4 regions of the Ruegeria sp. C12 genome follow, and region 3 is predicted to be linked to each of the others. Evidence: riboswitches for the same ligand, from Rfam matches in the RefSeq annotation. Region 3 holds a riboswitch; each other region holds the start of a gene.
The links. Region 3 has a riboswitch for cobalamin ahead of ACR0C9_RS12295 (DUF1636 domain-containing protein). Riboswitches for the same ligand answer to the same signal wherever they lie in the genome.

Region 1 (5,427 bases), on a different contig from region 3:
CAGCAAGCGCGACAGGATGTCGGAGAGCGTCAGCAGGATCGCACCCACGATGGCCGAGGTTACCAACAGATTGCGGTGCAGTGTTCCGGCAATGCCTCGGGCGATGTGAGGGACCATCAGGCCGACAAAGCCAATGACGCCCGCGACCGAGACAAAGCTTGCCGTGGCCAGAGCCGCAACAAAGAACATCCGAAACCTCAGGCCCTGAACCGGGATACCCAGCGTAGCAGCAGTGAAATCCCCGGTCAGCAGCGCGTCCAGCCAGCGGCTGCGGTAGAGTGAATAGCCCAGGATCATCGCAAGCCCGATCAGGACAAGGGGAAAGGTCTCCCACCGCGCGAGGCCAAGACCGCCCAGCATCCAGAAGATCACCGAATGCGCGGCACGACTGTCGCCGGAAAAAATCAGATAGTTGGTGATGGCAGAAAACAGGAACGAGACCGCAAGCCCTGCAAGGATCAGCTTTTCCGGCGCGCTTGTGCGCAAGCCCTGAACCAGCGCGAGAACGATGCCTGACGCGATCAAGCCGCCACAGAAGGCAGCAAGCGGCAGGGTCCAGATGCCAAGCACGTCCCCGGTTACCGTGATGACCAGAACCGCCCCGGCGGCTGCGCCCGAAGACAGGCCAAACAGAAACGGGTCGGCCAGATCGTTGCGCGTGGTCGTTTGCAGCACCACGCCGACCACACCCAGACCAGCGCCAATGACCGCCGCGAATAGGGCGCGGGGCAGGCGCAGGTCGAACACGATCCGATGCAGGGGGGACATCTCGCCTTCGGTCAATCCGGTGCCCAGCATGATCGCTGTGCCTACGTCTGCGACAGGAATGGATGTCGTGCCATAGACAACGGACAGCAGCAAAAGGGCGGTCAGAATGACCGCCCCCAGCAGGACCGCACGCCCCGTTTGAGCCATTTTAGTTGAGCTCCGGGTGCATGGCCGAAACCATCTTTTCGATGGCGTCGATATTTGCCGGTCCCGGTGTCAGCTCTTCATAGCGCAGACCGATCCAGCGTTCGTTCTTGACGGCATCGGTCAGGGACATGGCCGGATGCTCCTGCAGGAACTTGAACGTGTCTTCGGCACCGTTCCCGGTCTGATAGTCCAGTAGGACCAGAAATTCGGGGTTTGCGGCGGCCACTGCTTCCCATGAGGTGCGACCCCAGCTGGTGTCCATGTCATGGGTGACGCTGACACCGCCCGCAGCCTCGATCATGGCGTCTGGAATGGCGAATTTACCGGCGGTAAAGGGCGCATCGGCGGGACCGTCCAGCAGGAAGACGCGGGGTTTCGGCAGGTCTGCGGTTTTGGATTCGATGGCCGCCAGCTGGTCTTTCCAGCCCGAAACCAACGCTTCGGCCTTGTCTTCCACATGCATCACCTTGCCCAGACGCAGCACGTCATCGAACAGAAGGTCCATGCTGGCTTCGGGGCGGTCCTTGTTCAGGTGAACGCAGCTTTCGGTCAGGACCATGGTTTTGATGCCAAAGGGTTCCAGCGTGTCGGGGGTGACTTCGCCACCCGGCTGCATGCCGTAATACCAACCGGCAAAGAACATATCCGGCTCGACCGCGACCAGATTTTCGACGGTGGGGTATTTGGGCGCCAGTTCCGGGATGTCACCGCGTTTTGCATCGAAATCCGGGCTGGTCTTGTACCAGCCGGTAATGCCGGTCAGGCCGACAATCTTGTCCTGCAAACCCAGCGCAAAGGCCATGTCGGTCATGTTCATGTCGTGCACGACAATCCGCTCGGGCGTGCCGTCGAACACCAGTGGTTCTCCGCAATTGTCGACGGTCACTTCATGTGCCGCCGCACCACTCGCGAGGCCCGAAACAAGGACTACGGACCAGAATTTCTGCATCATCAAATTCTCCTGTTAAGATGACAGCTTTCGTTTTCGGATATCCAGCGCCGGGATCACGCGCCCTTCGTGCTGGAAACACAGGTAGTCAACGCCAAACGTATCGCGCACACGCTCGGGTGTTAGAACTTCGGGAACCGGGCCGAAGCCGGTCATGCGGGTTGCCTTCATCAAAGCGACATGGGTGGCGAATTCGGGGATCATGACCAGATCGTGCACGATCATCACAACCGTCACGCCCAGTTCGGCCACCAGCGACAGCATGTGGCCCTTGGCGTCGGGGTCGAGGTGGTTTGTCGGCTCGTCCAGAAACAAAAGCGATGGCCTTTGCGCCAGAGCCCGTGCGATATGCGCCCGCTGACGTTCCCCGCCGGACAGACGTTGCATCGGTTTATCGGCCAGCGGGACCAGTTCGGTGATCTCAAGCACCCGCTCAAGATCGGCCTTATGATCCTCGGCGGACCGGTCGGCCTGAATCGGGATTTGCCCAAGGGCCACATAGTCGCGCAGTTTCAACCGGCCGTCAGGCAGTTCCTGCTGCCCGACCACGGCGATGGTGCGTGCCCGTTCCGGGGCGGACAATTGACGCAGGCTTTGCCCCTTGATCGTCACATCGCCCAGGGCCAGACGTTCAAGGCCGCAAAGCAGGTTCAACAGCGTGGTTTTCCCGGCCCCGTTTGGCCCGGCAACGGCCAGGATCGACCCCTCATCCAACGAGAAGGAGACATCCTGTAGCAACACATCCCCGTTCAGGGCGTAGTATTCCAGACCTTTGGCAACCAGAAAACTCATGCCTCACCCTTCGATGACAGGCGCGGCAGACGCGCCAGAGTTTTGTAAAGCAGGGCAGGGGGCCGGTCGGTTGCGCTGGTCCAGCCGTCGTCACTGTCGCGGAACTGACGGGCAAAGGCGGCAATCGCGTCCAGATCGGCTGGGCTTTGGATATCGCCGAACAGATACTGCGCCTTGCCTTCGGCTTGCAGCCCAACGGTCATGGGGCGTTCGCACCCTGCCATGCAGGCAATCAACCGGGTCGCAAACTCCGGTGGTAGGGTTGCGTCCAAACTGGCCTTGGCTGCCTTGGCTTCGATTTCACCCTGACAGGTCGAACAGATCAGGACGAAGTGGTCAGCTTGGGATGACATGGCTGTCCCCGCTGCGGAAACCGCGCGAAAAGAAGACGCCACGCCCGCAGGCGAAAAATTGAGCCATCAAATCCTCCTTCCAGGACGCCCCGCCCCGGGTTGGTTGCACAGGTGATGGCAGGTCTCCTGACTTGCGGGTCGTGGCTTGGCCAACCTTCCCGACCTGTTCAGGCCAGTGGTGATTTGGCGTCGCTCTGCGCTTACAGTTGCGGGGGCAGTCACGGATTTGGCCGCAGGGCCGCACCGTATTCCCATTTTCATCCCGCAGGCATCGCTACGGGAACCATCGCTGGTCAGCTAGTCTGTCGCGGATTTAATTGTCAAGCGTTCTGGCCGAGATTTTGGCGACGCGGACTGAGTGTTTAGTAGTCCGCAACCAGCAAAAATTCCGGCGCTGCGTCCTCTTCAATGGTCGCGAACCGGGGGATCGGTTGCTCGAACACATTGTCCGTGCGGTCGTCATTGACGGTTGAGACTTCACCGATCAGACAATCGCCACGCTCGGCCCAGAAGGCATGCCAGATACCGGGCATCAGGGTAACGCTTTCGCCGGGTTTCAAGCGCAGCAATTCGCCGGGCGTGATGGTCACGTCGCAGCCATCGCTGGGCACAACAACCGGATTGTCGCGATCAATGCCGCCTTCGGGGTCTGAGGCGTAGATCTCCATCACCAGATCACCGCCACCCCGGTTGATGATGTCCTCGGCCTTGATGATATGGCGGTGCATCGGAGACAATTGTTTGTCGCGCGAAATCAGCAGTTTCTCGGCATAGAGCATACCGCGACCCTGGTTCAGATCATTCACGTCGCCATTGCGCAGGGTGAACAGGAACAGGCCCAGCTCATCAAACTTGCCCTGACCGTAATCGGTAATGTCCCAGCCCAACCCTCGGGCGCGGATCGTGTCGGCCTTTGCGCTGCGCATCTGATCAGGGGACCAGTCGGCGAAGGGCGGCAGGACCGCGCCGAAGGATTTGATGAAGGCCTGCGCCTCGGTCTTGATGTCGTTGATGTCGGATCGTTTCATGTCGCTTCCCTCGTGGGATCAAAGCTCATGCGCCCAGGGCGGATTTGCCCCGGCGCGGGATACGGTGACGGCGGCGACATCGGCGCCCAGGGACAAAGCCGCGCGCAGGCTATCAGGTGTCAAGGCGCGCAGGCCCTCTTTGCTCAGGTGCCCGGCGCGGTGGAGTTCGGCCAAAACGCCCGCGTTGAACGTATCGCCGGCGCCCACAGTATCGATAACCTGCACCGGTTTGACCGCCACCGAGGTCTCGGACCCGTCCGCCAGATAGCCTGTCGCCCCCTGACTGCCGCGTGTCACAATCACCACGGACGGCCCGGCCTTCAGCAACAAGGGCACCTTCTCGGCATGGGTTTCCGGCCCGGGAATGATCCAATCCAGATCCTCGTCCGAAACCTTGACGATATCGGCCTGCGCGATCATGCGATTCAGGCGGGTGCGATAGCGGGTCTGGTCCTTGATGAACCCCGGCCGGATATTTGGGTCCAGCATCACCGCGCGGTCGCCGCCATGACGGTCGAGCAGCGCGGCATAGGCATCGGCACAGGGTTCACAGGCCAGACTGATCCCCCCCAGATACAGGGTCGAGGTCGCCAGCAATTGCTGCGGCACATCCTCGGGCTGCAACATTCGCCCCGCCGTGTTTTCATCAACAAAATTGTACGAGGCATGCCCATCCACCAGCTTCACAAAAGCCAAAGTGGTCGGGCGGTCGCTGACAATCACATGCGAGGTGTCCACATGGCTTGCCTTCAGCGTGTCCGCCAATTGCGCGCCAAACATATCCGAGGACAGGCCCGTCAGCATCCCCACCGGCGCGCCCAAGCGCCCCAGCGCGATGGCCGTGTTGAAAATTGCGCCGCCGGAATGGGGCACATAGCCCTGCGCGCCCGAATTGGTCGGTTCGGCGATCATGTCGATCAGGGCTTCGCCACAACACAGGATCATCCCGCGGTCCTTCTTTGGAAATGGTCACACGGTTTTACCGCATGAGCGCATTTTTACAGAAGTTGTTAGCGCCAACAATGCCAAATTCGACCTGTTCCGAGATATAAAGGTTCATCCCTTGCCGCAAATCGCTGAATCGCCCGCCTTGATTGAAGGCATCCAGAAAGCACTCGCCAAACAGCCAGCGGTTCTTCTCCGCCACACCGCCCACCAGAAACACGCCGCCCCGGGGGATCAAGGTGACGGACAGATCACCCAGCAGAGCGCCCAGATGGGTCGTGAACATCTCTGCCGCTTTGATGGCATGCGCATCCGATCCGTTGCGGGCGCCGTCAAGAATGTCCTTTGCCGACAGGTGAGGGGTGTCTGTCTGACCAGCCGCAATCGCGATGGACCGGTAGAGGACAGGCAGACCCGTGCCGCTCAGGAACATTTCAGCTTCAAG
Region 2 (5,427 bases), on a different contig from region 3:
TACCTGCCCGCCGACCCGCTGTCTCAGGCGGTTTATCCGTTTTCGTTCGCGCCGCAGGCCGGGGTTCAGTCAATCCTCAGTACAGGGCCCGGCGCGCTGAAATACCTGTCAGAGTTGCAGAACTACGACCCTATCGTTCTGGACCCGGACCCGCAGGGGTTCGAACGCATCCGGCTGACACTCTGACGGGTTGTCATTTTCCCCAGGCTTCCCTATATCAAGCGCTGAGAGGTTGGCGCGGGCGAGCGCCTCGCCAACCTGGTCAGGTCCGGAAGGAAGCAGCCACAACGAGCCCCGCTTGGGTCGATGTCCAACCTCTCACCTTTCCCCCATGTATCCGCTCATCAGCACAATCAGGCAACCAACTGGGGCCAGATTGCCGAATTCCGGCGGGCAAATGCGCCGATATGGCCGATCTCTTTCACTCCGAATTCCTTGGGCGACAACAGGTGCCGCCGCGCGCCCGGCCCATACAGATCCGCCAGACGCCATACGGCTTTTGGCGGGACGGTCTGATCGTCGTCGCTGGTGAACAGATCCACCGGAACACCCAGATCCGACCAGCGCGCCGGTGGCAAATCCTTTCCGATCTCTGGCACATAATTCAGCGGCGCGGTGCACCACCTGCGCCATTGCCAATAGACAGAGCCCGGCAGATCGGCACCGAACCCAATGGCTTTGCCGGGCAGATACCCCAGGGCTTTCACAAGCAGCGGAACATGCCCGTGCCAGAACGCCCAGGCCAACCCCCGATAGGGCCATGGGTGATCGGACAGCGTCACCAACCCCGAGCAGACACAGATCATCCGGTCGATCTGGTCGATATCCGGCTGAATCGGCCCCAGCATTCCGCCGACGGAATGACCAATGCTCCACTGCCGGGCGTCGGGAAACCTTCGGCGCATCTCGGCCCGTGCTGCGGGCATATCGATCAGCGCCCAGTCCGACATCGTGACCTGCGAGTCGCGCATGGGGCCGGAAACAGAGTGACCAAAATCGCGATAGTCATACGTCAGGCAGGCCATGCCACGCTCGGCAGCCAACCACCGGGCAAAGTGCTGGTAGTAGTCGCGCGGCACACCGGTCGCCCCGTTCAGAACCACCACCGTGTCGGGATCAGTAAAAGGCCGATACAGTCGCGCCGACAGCTGCGCCGGGCCAGCGGGAAACTGGAAATCCTCGATCTTCACGTGCTGCTGCGTGTCCAACATCGAACCTGCGGGCCTTTCTGAACCAATCGGTTTACCTGCCCAAGAGGCACAACAACCCGCAGCCGAGTCAACCCTGCTGCCACTTGACCACACGTCGCCCGGCACAAGGCATGTGTACGTGACACCCAAAACCCCGCTTGACTCAGAACGCGAACAGACGCTAGCGGTTGTGTGATGGTTTCCGATCCACACAATGGGTCGGGATGAAAAGGGAACACGGTGCGGTTCTGCCCGGTCAAACCGGAACGAACCAAGGCCGCGACTGCCCCCGCAACTGTAAGCGGTAAGCGATGCCGGAATGCCACTGGCCGAAAGGCTGGGAAGGTCGGCAAAGCAACGACCCGCAAGTCAGGAGACCTGCCATCATCAACGTAACCGAAACTCGGGCGGGGTGTCCGGGCAGGTCCTGACAGCGTTTCTTCTGTCTCACCTGTATCATCCCCCGTCCGCCGCGCGGAGGGCGCAGGATGATCTGGAAGACAAAAACCCACGAATACGTGGCGACCATTTGCCAACGCACAGGCGGGCCCTGCCCCGCAATGGCGCGCATGGCACGCGCGCTGGCCGAGGCAATGAACAAGGCCGACCACGTCACCAGCGAAGGATTCGAAATCGAAGGTAGCAGCGACCTGACGCATTGCGCGCAAGGGTGCATGGCCCGCTTTCGCGCCGGACCAGAACAGATACGCATCTTCTGCGGGACCGAGGCGGACACGCCGATCCAAACGCTGGATACCTATGCCGACCTGATTTTTAACGAGACATGCGCGGCCCTTCCGTCCGGGGCCTTGCCAAGAACGCCTTGCGCCATGCTTGAGGTCTTGGCCCTGAGACCTTCAAGACCAGTGCAGGAACCGGCGCGGGTATCAGCCTGAGCGCGCATCCAAAGGTGCGTGGGTCGCTTTCGTGGCCCATGCCATCTGCTCGTCGGTTTCCACCGCGCAGGGGCGCAGGGCCCGCAACCGGGCCAGCGCCTTGTCTGCCGGTTCCCCGCATTCCAGCATCAGGCGCAAGACCACCATACCGGATCGCCCGCACCCACCCCGGCAATGCACCAGCACCCGGCCACCGCCGGACAAAGCCTGCCGCGCCGATGCGCTGACCGACCCCCACCGATCCTGAACGGCGCGCGGCGGGGCGCCAAAATCCTCGACCGGCAAATGAACCCATCGGCTGGCGCGGCCCTGAATGTCACTGCCAAAGGTCCGGGCCCCGTCCTGCAGCATCTCAACTTCCGTGGTCATCGAGATCACAAGACCGGGTTTCCAATCCGCGATTGTATCCAGATCGCCCGCATAATCTCCGCCGCGTCCCGGCATCGAGGTCAGCGCAAGTGTTCCGCCTCCGACTTGCAGCGCGTAGACGACCAGTTGCGACATCAAAGATTTCCTCCCAAACCCAAGCCTGCTTTTAAAATGTGCTTCAAAAATACTGAGATTCCAGTTTACGCCGATCTCGGGTCTTTCCAAACCAAATTTCGCCAACCGCGCGGTGGACGCGGGCTGCAGCGACCACTACGCTGCGACGACGTCCCGAATCCGCCAGAGCAGACATGACCGACACAGACAGCCCCGCCTATCAGGTTCTCGCCCGCAAATACCGTCCGGAAACCTTTGCTGATCTGGTGGGTCAGGACGCGATGGTGCGCACGCTGAAAAATGCGTTCGAAGCCGACAGGATAGCCCAGGCCTTTGTCATGACCGGCATACGCGGCACCGGCAAGACAACCACGGCGCGGATCATCGCCAAGGGTATGAACTGCATCGGGCCGGACGGCGCTGGTGGCCCCACGACCGAACCCTGCGGTCAGTGCGAGCATTGCGTGGCCATCATGGAAGGCCGCCATGTCGACGTGATGGAGATGGACGCCGCCAGCCGTACCGGCGTCAATGATATTCGCGAAATCATCGACAGCGTCCGCTACCGCGCCGCCTCGGCCCGCTACAAGATTTACATCATCGATGAGGTTCACATGCTCTCGACCAGCGCCTTCAACGCGCTGCTCAAGACGCTGGAGGAGCCGCCCGAACATGTGAAGTTCATCTTCGCCACCACCGAGATTCGCAAGGTCCCGGTCACGGTCCTGTCCCGCTGCCAGCGCTTTGACCTGCGCCGGATCGAGCCCGAAGATATGATCGGTCTGCTGCAAAAGATCGCCAGCGCCGAAGGGGCCGAGATTGCCGAGGACGCGCTGGCCTTGATCACCCGCGCGGCCGAGGGGTCTGCCCGCGACGCAACCTCACTGTTGGATCAGGCGATTTCTCACGGCGCAGGCGAAACCACCGCCGACCAGGTGCGCGCCATGCTGGGGCTGGCCGACCGTGGCCGGGTGCTGGACCTGATGGATATGATCCTGCGCGGCGATGCCGCCGGTGCCCTGACCGAGCTTAGCGCGCAATATGCCGAAGGGGCCGACCCGCTGGCGGTGCTGCGCGATCTGGCCGAGATCACCCATTGGGTCTCGGTCGTCAAAATCACGCCGGACGCAGCCGAGGATCCGACAGTATCCCCTGACGAGCGCGCCCGTGGCCAGCAGATGGCCGACGCCCTGCCCATGCGTGTGCTGACCCGCATGTGGCAAATGCTGTTGAAGGCGCTGGAGGAGGTCTCGGCCGCCCCCAACGCCATGATGGCAGCCGAGATGGCGGTGATCCGTCTGACCCATGTGGCCGATCTGCCCAGCCCGGAAGAACTGATCAAACGTCTGCAGGATACACCTGCGCCACCAAATGGCGGACCGGGCGGCGGTATGCCGATCCACGGTAACGGCACTGCACCGGTTGAAGCGCGCGCAGCACCGACCTATGCGCCTGCGCCTCGCGGGGCAGGGGGTGCTCCGGTCGCGGCGCTGGCCCAGGACACGCAGGCCGCTTTGGCGCGCTATCCCAGTTTCGATCACGTGGTCGAACTGATCCGCGTCAACCGTGATGTGAAACTGTTGGTCGAGGTCGAAAACGGCGTGCGGCTGGTTTCCTATCAGCCGGGACGCATCGAGTTTACGCCTGCGCCGCAAGCCCCGACGGATCTGGCCCCACGGTTGGGCTCGGCCCTGCAGCGGTGGACAGGCAATCGCTGGGCCGTGTCGATTGTGTCCGATGGCGACGCGCCGACGATTGCCGAGATTCGCGACAGGGCGGAACTGGCGCTGAAGGAAGAAGCCTCGGAACACCCGCTGGTTCAGGCCGTGCTGGCACATTTTCCAAAGGCCAAGATCACCAGAATAGAAACCCCTGAACAACGCGCGGCACAGGTCGAAACCGAAGCCCTGCCAGAGGTCGAGGATGAATGGGACCCGTTCGAAGAGGATTAACTCGACCCCCGCCCCATGACCGAGGAGCCTGATGCGCACAACCCCGCTGCACCCCAAATTCGGCCTGATTGTTCATGACGTCGACCTGCGCGAGGTCACGCAGGATAACCTCTACCCCCAGATCCGGCACGCCTTCGAAACGCATTCCGCCCTGCTTTTTCCGGGGCAGAGCATCTCGGATGACGATCATATGCGTCTGGGTGAACTGTTTGGTCCGCTGGAAAACCGCGAACAGATGGCGGCGGGGCGCGATGTGGAGTTTCAGGTGTCTGAACTGTCCAATCAGACAGAGGACGGCTTGCGCGCCCGCGACGATCTGCGCCTGCTGGATTTGCAGGCCAATATGCTGTGGCACACAGACAGCACATTCCTGCCTACCCCTGCACTGATCAATATTCTGACCGCCCTCGTGGTCCCACCCAGCGGCGGCGAGACGGAACTTGCCTCGACACGCGCTGCCTGGGCCGAGATGCCCGGCCACCTGAAAGAACCGCTGCAAGACGCCATCATCTGGCACAGGCTGTCGCATTCCCGCATGAAAATCGATGCCGATCTGGCAGCCCTGCCCCGGATGACCCGCTGGCCCGATCGGCCCTGGCGGGCAATCTGGCCGAACCCCGTGACGGGCGAAGAGGCCCTGTTCATAGCATCCCACGCCTTCGCCATCGAAGGGCTGGGGCACAAGGAAAGCCAGGCCATTCTGGACGAGGCCATCGCCTTTTGCACCCGGCCCGAATATGTCTATTCGCATCAATGGACCGCGGGCGACGTCCTGATCTGGGACGAGCGGGCGACGCTGCACCGTGGGCGGCCTTGGGATTACAACCATCCGCGCACGTTGCGGTCGATCTGCTGTTCCGTAACCGAAACGGACGGGCTGAACCGCGTTCGCATGGTGTGATCCGA
Region 3 (5,427 bases):
TTTCAGAGACGGAGCGAACAGGCCCACCGCCTCAAAACCCCGCGCGCGGAGGCTGCGGATCAGAGCCGCGACAGGAGCGGTGTCGGCTGAGGTCAGATAGGCCCGGTAGAAGGTCACAAGGATGCGTTTTGCATCGCCCGTGAAGGCGGCATCCACCGGGATCACGCCGCGATCCGGGCACCACGCGCCGCATTCGGGCAACGTCTTGGCCCCCATCACCGGCCCGGCATAAAGCCCCGCCGCCAGCGCCATTTGCGCCAGGGCGGCCTGCGCCGCGACCTCTCCGCCGGTGTCGCACAGATGCGCCAATCGCCGCAGGGTCGAGATGGGCAGAGTGGAATAGTCATCCAGCCGCGTATCCTCGCGCCCGTCCGCAGGCAGGACCGCCAGCGCGATGCCCTTGGCCTGCGCCAGTGCCAGAACCTGTTGCAACCCGTAGGACCAGTAGGGCACACCGCCGATCAGGCGGATCAGTATACCCTTTGCGCCCTCCAGCGTCTGTTCCACATAGGTATCGACCGACAGAGGGTGCTTGAGCGCCGTGAGGTTCGCCAGCCGCATCGTCGGCATCCGCCCCTCGGGGCCGCCACCGCGATGCCAGCCCGCCGCAAAGGCGCCGAGGTCACTGTCCGAGAACGACAGCACCACCAGATCCGCCGGGCTCTGGCCCAGATCGGTCGGGGTCTCGGTTTCCTCTAACCCGTGGCTTTCGCGGAAGACGACGTGCATGGTTTACTCGGCAGCCTCGGTCACACCCACGAGGATATCGCGGATCGCGGCCTCTTTGATGTCGTCATGCTCGGCAATCACGACCAGACGTGAGCGACGGTCCTCGCCGGGCTCCCACGGGCGGTCATACTGGTGACGCACGCGGGCACCAACGGCCTGCACCAGCAGACGCATGGGTTTGCCCTGAACGGCGGCATAGCCCTTGACGCGCAGGATGTTCAGCTCATTCGCCAGACGTTCGATCTTGGCGACCAGTTCCGCCGGGTCGGTCTGTTCCGGCAGCTCGACGATGATGCTTTCGAAATCGTCATGCTCGTGGTCGTGGTGGCCGTCGTGATGTGACGGGCGCGCGTCCATGTCATCCTCGGCGGCGGCCTCAAGGCCCAGCACGACGCGCACGTCCACCGCGCCTTCGGCCACTTCGACCACGGGCAGGGGGCGGGGGGCTTCGGCGGCGATGACCTCTTTGGCTTTCGCCACACCTTCGGGACCGGCCAGATCGGGTTTGGTCAGCAGGATGATGTCGGCGCAGGAGATCTGATCCTCGAACACCTCCGACAGGGGCGTTTCGTGGTCGATCGAGTCATCGGCCAGACGCTGGGCGTCCACCGCCTCGACATTCGGCGCGAAGCGACCGGCGGCCACAGCCTCGGCATCGGCCAGAGCGATCACGCCGTCCACGGTGATTTTCGACCGGATATCGGGCCAGTCGAACGCCTTTAGCAGCGGTTTTGGCAGGGCGAGGCCCGAGGTTTCGATCAGGATGTGATCCGGGCGCGGTTCCAGCGCCATCAGCGCCTCAATGGTGGGGATGAAGTCATCGGCCACGGTGCAGCAGATGCAGCCATTGGCCAGTTCCATGATGTTTTCCGCCGGGCAATCCGGGATCGCGCAGGATTTCAGGATGTCGCCATCAACGCCCACATCGCCAAATTCGTTGACCACCACGGCCAGCCGCTTGCCTTGTGGGTTCTGCATCAGATGCTTGACCAGCGTCGTTTTGCCCGAACCCAGAAAGCCGGTGATCACAGTGACGGGGAGTTTTTCGAGGTTGCTCATTTCAGGGCTCCAATCGGGGGAATGCGCGAGGCGCAGTTCTTGCGGAAATGTTCGGGGCGCTCGCGCCATTTGACCAGGCCGTCCTCGGTGGCCAGATACTTGGTCGCACCATCGACGATGACGTCAACGTGATCGGCCTCATTGAGGTTCTCATAGACAAAGGTCCAGCGATCCGGCCCGCCGCGCAGCACGATGGAACAGCCCTGATCGCAGTTCGACAGGCATTCGACGGCTTTCAGCGTGACGCCCTCGGGCAGGTCCGCCTGTTCCAGCGCTTTGTGCAGCAATGTGCCGGGGCGTTGATCGTCATCCTCGATGGGCAGACCACGGCGGCACGTGGTGCAGACCAGCAGCTCGACCGGCGCAGTCTCGGTCATGTCTCTCATCCCCCCAAATCCTCTTCGCGGGGGACGGGGTTTCATGCGGGCCACGCGATGCACATGGACCCGACACCGGAACACCCCGCCCGGTTTCAACTTCGGGTGCTGGCAGGTCTCCCGGCTTGCGGATGTCAGAGGCCCGGTTCGTCTGGCTCCTCTGTCGGATGTCCCGCCTTCCCGGCCTGGCAGGCCAGTGGCATTGGGCACCCTCTCCGGTCACGGTCGCGGGGGCGGCTGCGTTTGGCGGATAAACCGTTGACGCATTCCCTTTTCATCGGCTGTCGCCGACACCAACGACAGGGACATGCGGCACGTGCGGGCAGGTTGTCAAGCGCGATGCGACCACCATCGCGTGGCTAGGATGAAAAGCGACCTGCCAGCGTCGCTGGGCGGCATGACGCGGTGCCCGCGACATGGTCGCATACCGGAAAACACGCAGGGAGACGCGAATAATGAAAGTTGGGTTCATCGGACTTGGAAATGTGGGCGGAAAACTCTCGGGCTCATTGCTGCGCAACGGGATCGACCTGACGGTCCATGACCTCAATGCAGACCTGGTGGCAGAATTCGTCGAAAAGGGCGCAAAGGCCGCCGAAAGCCCGGCCCAGCTGATGCACGATTGCGACGCGGTGATCACCTGCCTGCCATCGCCTGCCGCCTCGGACGCGGTGATGCAGGAGATGTTGCCCGAGGTCGGCCCCGGCAAAATTTGGATGGAAATGTCCACCACCGACGAGGCCGAGGCCAAGCGGCTGGGTGCCATGGTCATCGAACGGGGCGGGGCGGCGGTTGATTGCCCCGTTTCCGGCGGATGCCACCGGGCGGCAACCGGCAATATCTCGATCTTCGCGGGTTGCGACCGGGATACTTTTGAGCGAATCCTGCCCTTCCTGACAACGATGGGCCGTCGGGTGTTGCATACCGGCGATCTCGGCTCGGCCTCGGTTCTGAAAGTTCTGACCAACTATCTGGCCACCGCCAACCTGATCACCTGCGCCGAAGCGCTGGTGACCGCCAAAGCCGCCGGGATGGACCTGAACACGACCTATGAGGCGATCAAGATCTCGTCTGGCACCTCATTTGTGCATGAGACCGAAAGCCAGGTCATCCTGAACGGCTCGCGCGATATTTCCTTTACCATGGACCTTGTCAAAAAGGATATCGGCCTGTTTCAGGACGTCGCCGACCGCGCGGGTGTCCCGCTTGAGATCAACCCGATCATGATCAAGATCTTCGAGGACGGCATCGCACGCTACGGCGAACGCGAACTGTCGCCCAACATCATCAAACGCCTGGAAGACGCCACCGGCCTCGACATCCGCGCGCCCGGCTTTCCACCTGAAATGCAGGACGATGAACCTGAAGAACCGGGTTATGAGGTTATCCCGGCGGGGCGCGATTCCTAAGAGGGGCGCGCTTTCGTCTTTGCGTCGCGAGGTGAAGGTATTGAAGGAAGTGGAGGCGAGTACCGGAATCGAACCGGTGTACACGGATTTGCAATCCGCTGCGTCACCACTCCGCCAACTCGCCTTTTCAAGTAAAATCAAATACTTGCCGTGGTGTGACAGGCGTTTTAGCAGCTTTCTTATGGGGCGTCCAGAGGATTGCGTGTAATTTTGGCGCCTGAGGCGGGAAATGCTGATCTGGGCCGGATCACAAACCTGTCGCACGGGCCGGGCTGTGGCAACAGGGCCGTTGCCGGTTGCTGCGGGATGTGGCAAAAGCCAAAAAAACGTGGGAATTCAGACGAGAGATCAAATGACAGATTTCGCAACCCGACGCCGCACTATGGTCGATACGCAGATTCGGCCCTCTGATGTCACGAAATTCCCGATCATCGATGCCATGCTGACCGTCCCGCGTGAAAATTTTGTGCCGGATGCGCAGCGCGAGGCCGCCTATGTTGAAGGCATAATCGATCTGGGGGACGGGCGCAGCATGCTGGAGCCTCGGACTCTGGCCAAGATGCTGGACGCTGTGAATATTTGCAAAGATGAGGCGGTTCTGGATATCGCGCCGGGGCTGGGGTATTCCACCGCCGTTGCCGCGCGCATGGCTGAACTGGTGGTTGCTGTTGAAAGCGATGAGGCGCTGGCCGCAGAAGCGCAGGATGCCCTGACCGAGGCGGATGCAGACAATGCCGTGGTGCATGTGGGCCCGCTGGAGCAAGGGGCCGAGGAACACGGGCCTTACGACGTGATCATGATACAGGGCGGCGTGCAGCAGGTGCCGGACGCTCTGCTGGGTCAGTTGAAAGACAACGGGCGCATCGCCTGTCTGTTTGTGCAGGATGGTCTGGGCGTCGTTCGGATCGGGCGCAAGGCTGGTGACCGGGTCAGCTGGCGCGACGCTTTCAACGCCAGTGCGCCGACACTGGACAGTTTTTCAGTCGAGTGTGCATTTTCGCTATAGTCGGGCGGTGGTTTTTTCTGCCACCTTGATTAGTTGAAAACGGCAACGCAAACTTCCCGCAGGGCAGTGTAATTTTGATTTGAGAGGATTTGGTGATGCGTGGAACGGCAACTGGTAAGCTGGTCAGGGCCTTGGCGGTGACCGCTGGTCTTGCCCTTAGCGTTATGCCTGTACGCCTGGCATGGGCGGACAACCTGACCGATGCCTTTATCGGGGCGTATAACACCAGCGGTCTTCTTGAACAGAACCGCGCGCTGTTGCGTGCCGCTGATGAAGATGTTGCCATTGCGGTGTCCGCGCTGCGTCCGATCATCAACTGGACAGTGCGCGTTTCGCAGGATTACACGCGGACAACGACTAGCGGTATAGTGGTCCGGAACGAGCCTTCGACATTCTTTACCGGCCTCACGCTGGCCCAGTTGATCTATGATGGCGGGTTCTCGATTCTCGGTAAGCAATCCGCGCAGGAAATCGTGTTGTCCACGCGCCAAAGCCTGATCGATGTCGAGCAGGCCATTCTGTTCCGCGCAGCAAACGCTTATCTCAACGTCGTTCTGCAGGAAGAAACCGTGCAGATTCAGGTGAATGACGTCGATGTGTCGGCCGAGGAACTTCGGGCCTCGCGGGACCGTTTCGAAGTGGGTGAAGTCACGCGCACGGACGTCGCCCTGTCCGAGGCACAGCTGGCCAGTTCCCAGGCCGATCTGGCAGTTGCACGCGGTAACCTGAGCACGGCGCAGGCGGAATATGTAAATGCCGTCGGCAAACTACCGGGGGCGACCGCTGGTCAGCCCAGCCTTCCGTCACTGCCCCGGTCCGAGTCAGAGGCGATTTCGTTCGCGCGCCG
Region 4 (5,427 bases), on a different contig from region 3:
CGCGCGCGCCGGTGAAGGACGGAGCAATGGGCTCGTAATCATCCCAATCCAGCTTCAGCGCATTCGCCCGCGCCTTGGCCAAAAGCAGGCGGTTCTTGGCGCGTTCGCCGCGCTCGTGCTTGTCGGCCACATCCGCATATTCGGCCTGAATCCCGGCGACATAATCGGGCTTCTGCGTCGGGCTCAGCAATGCGCCGACAACCCCGACAGCGCGGCTGGCATCGGTGACATAGACCGCCTGCCCATGCGTGTAACGCGGCGCGATCTTGACCGCTGTGTGCACCCGCGACGTGGTTGCGCCGCCGATCAGCAGCGGAATATCGAACGCTTCGCGCTCCATCTCCGAGGCCAGATGCACCATCTCGTCCAGCGACGGCGTGATCAGCCCGGACAGGCCGATAATGTCCACATTTTCCTCGCGCGCGACTTGCAGGATCTTCTGCGGCGGGACCATGACGCCCAGATCCACGATCTCATAATTGTTGCAGGCCAGAACCACGCCGACGATATTCTTGCCGATATCGTGCACGTCCCCCTTCACGGTCGCCATCAGCACCTTGCCCGCAGATTGCCGGCCCTCACCGCCATTCCGGCGCTTTTCTTCCTCCATATAGGGCAGCAACACGGCCACGGCCTGCTTCATCACGCGGGCCGATTTCACCACTTGCGGCAGGAACATCTTGCCCGCGCCGAACAGATCGCCGACCACGTTCATCCCGGCCATCAGAGGGCCCTCGATGACATGCAAAGGCCGTTCCGCATCGGCGCGCGCGGCCTCGGTGTCTTCTTCGATGAACTCGGTGATGCCGTTGACCAGCGCATGCTCCAGCCGTTTCTCGACCGGCCAGTCGCGCCAGGCCAGGTCGCGGGTTTTCTCCTCGCGCTTGTCGCCACGGAAATGTTCGGCGATGTCCAGCAGGTTCTCGGTCGCGGTGCCGCCGGATTTCGGCTGGCGATTCAGGACCACATCCTCGCACGCTTCGCGCAGGTCTGGGTCGATCTGGTCATAAACGGCCAACTGGCCCGCGTTGACGATGCCCATATCCATCCCGGCCTGAATGGCATGATACAGGAACACCGCATGCATCGCCTCGCGCACCGGCTCGTTGCCGCGAAAGCTGAAAGACAGGTTCGACACGCCGCCCGACACATGTGCATGGGGCAGGTTCTGCCTTATCCAGCGGGTCGCCTCGATGAAATCCACGCCGTAATTGTCGTGGTCTTCGATCCCGGTGGCGACGGCAAAGATGTTGGGGTCAAAGATGATGTCTTCGGGTGGGAACCCCATATCCTCGACCAGAATGCGATAAGCGCGGGCGCAAATCTCGGTCTTGCGTTCGAACGTATCGGCCTGACCGGCCTCGTCAAAGGCCATGACCACCACGGCGGCACCATAGGCCAGACACAGACCCGCGTGATGGCGAAACGCCTCTTCTCCCTCTTTCAGGCTGATCGAGTTCACCACCGGCTTGCCCTGCACGCACTGCAGCCCGGCCTCGATCACCTCCCATTTCGAGCTGTCGATCATGATTGGCACGCGGGCGATATCGGGCTCGGACGCGACAAGGTTCAGGTATTCGACCATCGCCTGTTTGCTGTCGATCAGCCCTTCATCCATGTTGATGTCGATGATCTGAGCGCCGTTTTCCACTTGATCCCGCGCAACGTCCAGCGCGGCGGCATAGTCGCGGTTCACGATCAGCTTGCGAAACCGGGCCGAGCCGGTGACGTTGGTCCGCTCACCCACATTCACAAAGGGGATGTCGGGCGTCAGGACAAAGGGTTCCAGCCCCGAGAGGCGCAGGTGAGGGGTCATGCCGGTACCTTTCTGGGGGCAAAGGGCGCAACCGCTTCGGCAATCGCGCGGATATGGTCGGGCGTGGTGCCGCAGCAACCGCCGACCACGTTGACGATGCCATCGCGGGCAAACTCTTCGACCTGAGCGGCGGTCTGGTCCGGTGTTTCGTCATACTGGCCGAACTCATTCGGCAGGCCTGCGTTGGGGTAGGCGCAGGTCAGGGCGGTCGCCACGCCCGAAATCTCGGCCATATGCGGGCGCATGGATGCAGCGCCAAGGGCGCAGTTCAGCCCGACGGTGAAAGGGCGCGCATGGGCGACCGAGTGCCAGAAGGCGGTGGGTGTCTGGCCAGAAAGCGTCCGGCCCGAGGCATCGGTGATCGTGCCCGAGATCATCAACGGCAGGCGACGTCCGGCCTTGGCGAAACTCTCGAACGCCGCAAAAATCGCCGCCTTGGCGTTCAGCGTGTCAAAGATCGTCTCGATCAGGATCAGGTCGGAACCGCCCTCGATCAGCCCTTCGATCTGCTGGCCATAGGCTGTGCGCAGATCATCGAAACTGACGGCACGGTATCCGGGATCGTTCACATCCGGGCTGATCGAGGCCGTCCGGTTCGTCGGACCCACAGCCCCGGCCACAAACCGGGGTTTGCCGTCCTCAGCCGTGGCCCGGTCCGCCGCGCGCCGCGCCACCTGCGCGCCTGCGACGTTCAGATCATGCACCGCAGCCTCCAGCCCGTAATCGGCTTGCGCGATGGTGGTTGAGGAAAAAGTGTTGGTTTCAAGGATATCCGCCCCGGCCATTGCGAACTCGTATTGAATGTCCTCAACTGCCTGCGGCTGGGTCAGCACCAACAGGTCGTTGTTGCCCTGTTGCGGAAGGTCCGGGTGATAATGATGCCGACAACCGGGGCCATGGATGTGACCGTTGGCGGTAAAATCCTCTTCGGTCATGTTCAGCGCCTGGATCATTGTGCCCATGGCCCCGTCAAGGATCAGGATGCGCTGGGCAGCCAATGCGCGCAGCGTCGCGAGCGCGGGTGTGTCGGGCAAGGTAAAGTCAAGCATTCGCGGTATCCAATCGGCTGTGTGGGCCGAAGGTATAGCGCGTTGGCATTATGAGGTGAAATGATTGTTATTCGACTAAATTATGAGTTTGCGTCATAATGTGTCTTGTTCGTCGCGCATATCCAACGAAATCACCAATAAGCAGTCAAAGCATTGCCCGGCCAAAATCGTCCAAAATGCGGGCGGTGGCACAGGCTGAATTGCCCGCATGAGGTCACAAGGCGGCGCGGCGCGCGCGATGGCCCCCTCGGCGCTGTTTTGCGGGCAGGGCCAGGAACAATGGTTCCAGGGGCATCTGCATGGATCGGGCCAGCAGGTCGCAGAACACAGCGATGGCGGGAGAAGTCTCGGCAAACGGTTTGGCCTTGGCCAAAGCAATCCGCGCCTGCGCGTGGTAGTTTGCCGAACCGGGCAGGCCGCCCAGCCATTGCATATAGCCCATCTGCCCCAGCTCTTGCGCGCGCTGCGGTGGCACGTGGCCGGTATCCAGTTGGGAAATGGTCAGGTCAAGCATAACGACGCCCTCCGCGCTTTTGGGCGGCTTGTGTGGGTCATCAACAGTGGTGTCTGGCCAGTGCGGTCCATCTCTTGTCGCTCCGTCCACGGGCACCCCGCCCGAGTTAAGGTGACTGCGGCACATATGCGCCGGAGATGGCAGGTCTCCTGACTTGCGGTTCTTCGCTGTCCCCGTCCTTCCCGGACAACCCAAGCGGGGTCATCCAGTGGTCTGTCGGGGGTCGCTCGCCGCTTACAGTTGCGGGGGCAGTTGCGGCTTTGGGCGTTTGCCCGCACCGCATTCCCTTTTCAGCCGACTCAGAGCGTCGGACACCATCGGCAGCACAGTCTCATAAGGCCAAAGCTGTGTCTACTGGTGCCAGCAAAGCACGCAGCGTCGGATTGCAACCCGGCAGGAATTGAACCCAAATCAAACTGCGAAACCCTTCTAATCCCGAGAGCCGGACCAGCGCACCAGAAGACTGGCCGCGATGGGCGCGCCGATGATCACCAGAACGATCCGTGTCAGATGGTGGGTAATGACAAACCCGAGATCCGCGCCCGAGACGATGGCCAAGACCGTCATTTCAGCCTGCCCGCCGGGGGCAAAGGCGAGGAAGGCCTCGATCGGTTGCCCGAACCCCAACGTGGTCACAAGGGCCGTGAAGGCTGCCGCAAGTATGGCCAGCACAACAACATAGGCGCAGCCCGCCGCCACAACTTTGCGCAGCTCGACCCATGTGACACCGATAAATTTCACGCCGATGGTGCAGCCGATAAAGAATTGCGCGACAAGGATCGCCTCGCGCGGTGGGCGGGTGTGGATGAAATCGCCCAGTGACAAGGCCGCAGTCAGGATCATTGGGCCCAGAATGGACGCTCCGAACAGGCCGATCCGCTCACCGCCTTTCCAGCCGACAATGGCGGCGACGACCATCAGCGCCAGTTCGTGCAAGGGCAGGTCGCGGGCGGGTTCGCCAATGGGGTTGGTCAGGTCAGCGTCGTAGAACAGGGTCAGGAACATCGGGGCGAGCGTCACGATGATCAGCACGCGCGTGCCATGGATCAGGGACAGGGCGCGCGGATTGGCACCGGCCTCGGTGCCGAAGATGATCATGTCTTGCAACCCGCCGGGCATGGCTGCGTAGAAAGCCGTTTTGTCGTCAAAGCCCCAGACTTTGCGAAAGAACGGCACCCCGACCAAAGCGATCAACAGGATGAAGGGCGGGATCAGAGCAATTGACGCTGCCATTTGCGGCAGTTGGCCAAACAGGTCCGGCGTGATCGAAGCCCCCACCGCCACGCCCAGGATAGTGCGCGCCGCGACCGAGATCTGCCCGAACCCTTCCATCGGCGTATGCGCCAGTGCCGCAATCAGGCAGGCGGTCATGGGGCCGAATAGAAATGGCAGGGGCAGGCCCAGCATCCAGAATACGACCGTTCCCAGCACGGCAAGGCCGAAGGTGATGGCCCGCCTTACGGGGCGGCTTGGTGATGTGGCTTGGACGGACAAATTTCAGGTCCGAAGTCATGGGATCAATTGTATCCAATGGTATACAAATGGGCGCGGTTTGCAAGACCACGGCACTGACCATTCAGAATGCCCGAGTGAAGAACGGCCTGTGATGCAGCTTGGCGCTATCAGCGTGTGTTGGATGAAATCCAGGAACGAGGTCTCGAAATCAAGGCGAGTGTCACTGAATTCGTTTCAACCCCACCAATCCAACAGGGCTTACGTGGGTGCCGACCCGCCAAACGCCGCCTGATAAGCCTTGTTGCTTTTCGCCCATTCGATCAGTTCCTCACCCGCTTCCATCGCGGCCTTCTCGTTGGGCGCATTCGAAATGGCGTCGAGCCGTTTGTGAAGGTCGGAACTGGGGTCTGCGGTCATCGCCCCAACCTCCATCACAAGGCTGACATTCGGGGGCGGGGTGTAGACATAGCCGTTCTGCGACTGAGCTTCGATCCGTTTGAGCAGGGCGGGCACGATGGATGCGGTGTCATGCACATAGTCCCAATTGGTCGAAAGCCCCTGAATCATCGGGTTATCGACCCCACCAAACAGCG

Region 1: it holds a riboswitch for cobalamin, as region 3 does, so the genes downstream of both, ACR0C9_RS13205 (DUF1636 family protein) here and ACR0C9_RS12295 (DUF1636 domain-containing protein) in region 3, are expected to answer to the same signal.
Region 2: it holds a riboswitch for cobalamin, as region 3 does, so the genes downstream of both, ACR0C9_RS10150 (hypothetical protein) here and ACR0C9_RS12295 (DUF1636 domain-containing protein) in region 3, are expected to answer to the same signal.
Region 4: it holds a riboswitch for cobalamin, as region 3 does, so the genes downstream of both, ACR0C9_RS00550 (hypothetical protein) here and ACR0C9_RS12295 (DUF1636 domain-containing protein) in region 3, are expected to answer to the same signal.

The regions. Positions count from the first base shown of each region.
Region 1 is NZ_JBQFSA010000006.1:146,095-151,521, reverse strand. Features, by position in the region: gene ACR0C9_RS13220 (iron ABC transporter permease) at 1-915, opposite strand, end outside; gene ACR0C9_RS13215 (ABC transporter substrate-binding protein) at 917-1,867, opposite strand; gene ACR0C9_RS13210 (ABC transporter ATP-binding protein) at 1,880-2,656, opposite strand; gene ACR0C9_RS13205 (DUF1636 family protein) at 2,653-3,009, opposite strand; cobalamin riboswitch at 3,109-3,312, opposite strand; gene ACR0C9_RS13200 (D-lyxose/D-mannose family sugar isomerase) at 3,372-4,037, opposite strand; gene ACR0C9_RS13195 (carbohydrate kinase family protein) at 4,056-4,982, opposite strand; gene ACR0C9_RS13190 (glucokinase) at 5,017-5,427, opposite strand, start outside.
Region 2 is NZ_JBQFSA010000004.1:186,788-192,214, forward strand. Features, by position in the region: gene ACR0C9_RS10135 (bifunctional 2',3'-cyclic-nucleotide 2'-phosphodiesterase/3'-nucleotidase) at 1-186, shown strand, start outside; RNA gene ffs (signal recognition particle sRNA small type) at 226-324, shown strand; gene ACR0C9_RS10145 (alpha/beta hydrolase family protein) at 354-1,211, opposite strand; cobalamin riboswitch at 1,370-1,590, shown strand; gene ACR0C9_RS10150 (hypothetical protein) at 1,679-2,086, shown strand; gene ACR0C9_RS10155 (phosphatase domain-containing protein) at 2,078-2,590, opposite strand; gene ACR0C9_RS10160 (DNA polymerase III subunit gamma/tau) at 2,731-4,521, shown strand; gene ACR0C9_RS10165 (TauD/TfdA dioxygenase family protein) at 4,553-5,422, shown strand.
Region 3 is NZ_JBQFSA010000005.1:243,458-248,884, reverse strand. Features, by position in the region: gene cobN (cobaltochelatase subunit CobN) at 1-729, opposite strand, end outside; gene cobW (cobalamin biosynthesis protein CobW) at 733-1,788, opposite strand; gene ACR0C9_RS12295 (DUF1636 domain-containing protein) at 1,785-2,165, opposite strand; cobalamin riboswitch at 2,259-2,478, opposite strand; gene ACR0C9_RS12290 (NAD(P)-dependent oxidoreductase) at 2,582-3,574, shown strand; tRNA gene ACR0C9_RS12285 (tRNA-Cys) at 3,625-3,698, opposite strand; gene ACR0C9_RS12280 (protein-L-isoaspartate O-methyltransferase family protein) at 3,927-4,580, shown strand; gene ACR0C9_RS12275 (TolC family outer membrane protein) at 4,676-5,427, shown strand, end outside.
Region 4 is NZ_JBQFSA010000001.1:122,741-128,167, forward strand. Features, by position in the region: gene metH (methionine synthase) at 1-1,816, opposite strand, end outside; gene ACR0C9_RS00545 (homocysteine S-methyltransferase family protein) at 1,813-2,865, opposite strand; gene ACR0C9_RS00550 (hypothetical protein) at 3,080-3,379, opposite strand; cobalamin riboswitch at 3,502-3,713, opposite strand; gene ACR0C9_RS00555 (AbrB family transcriptional regulator) at 3,809-4,873, opposite strand; gene ACR0C9_RS00560 (hypothetical protein) at 5,093-5,427, opposite strand, start outside.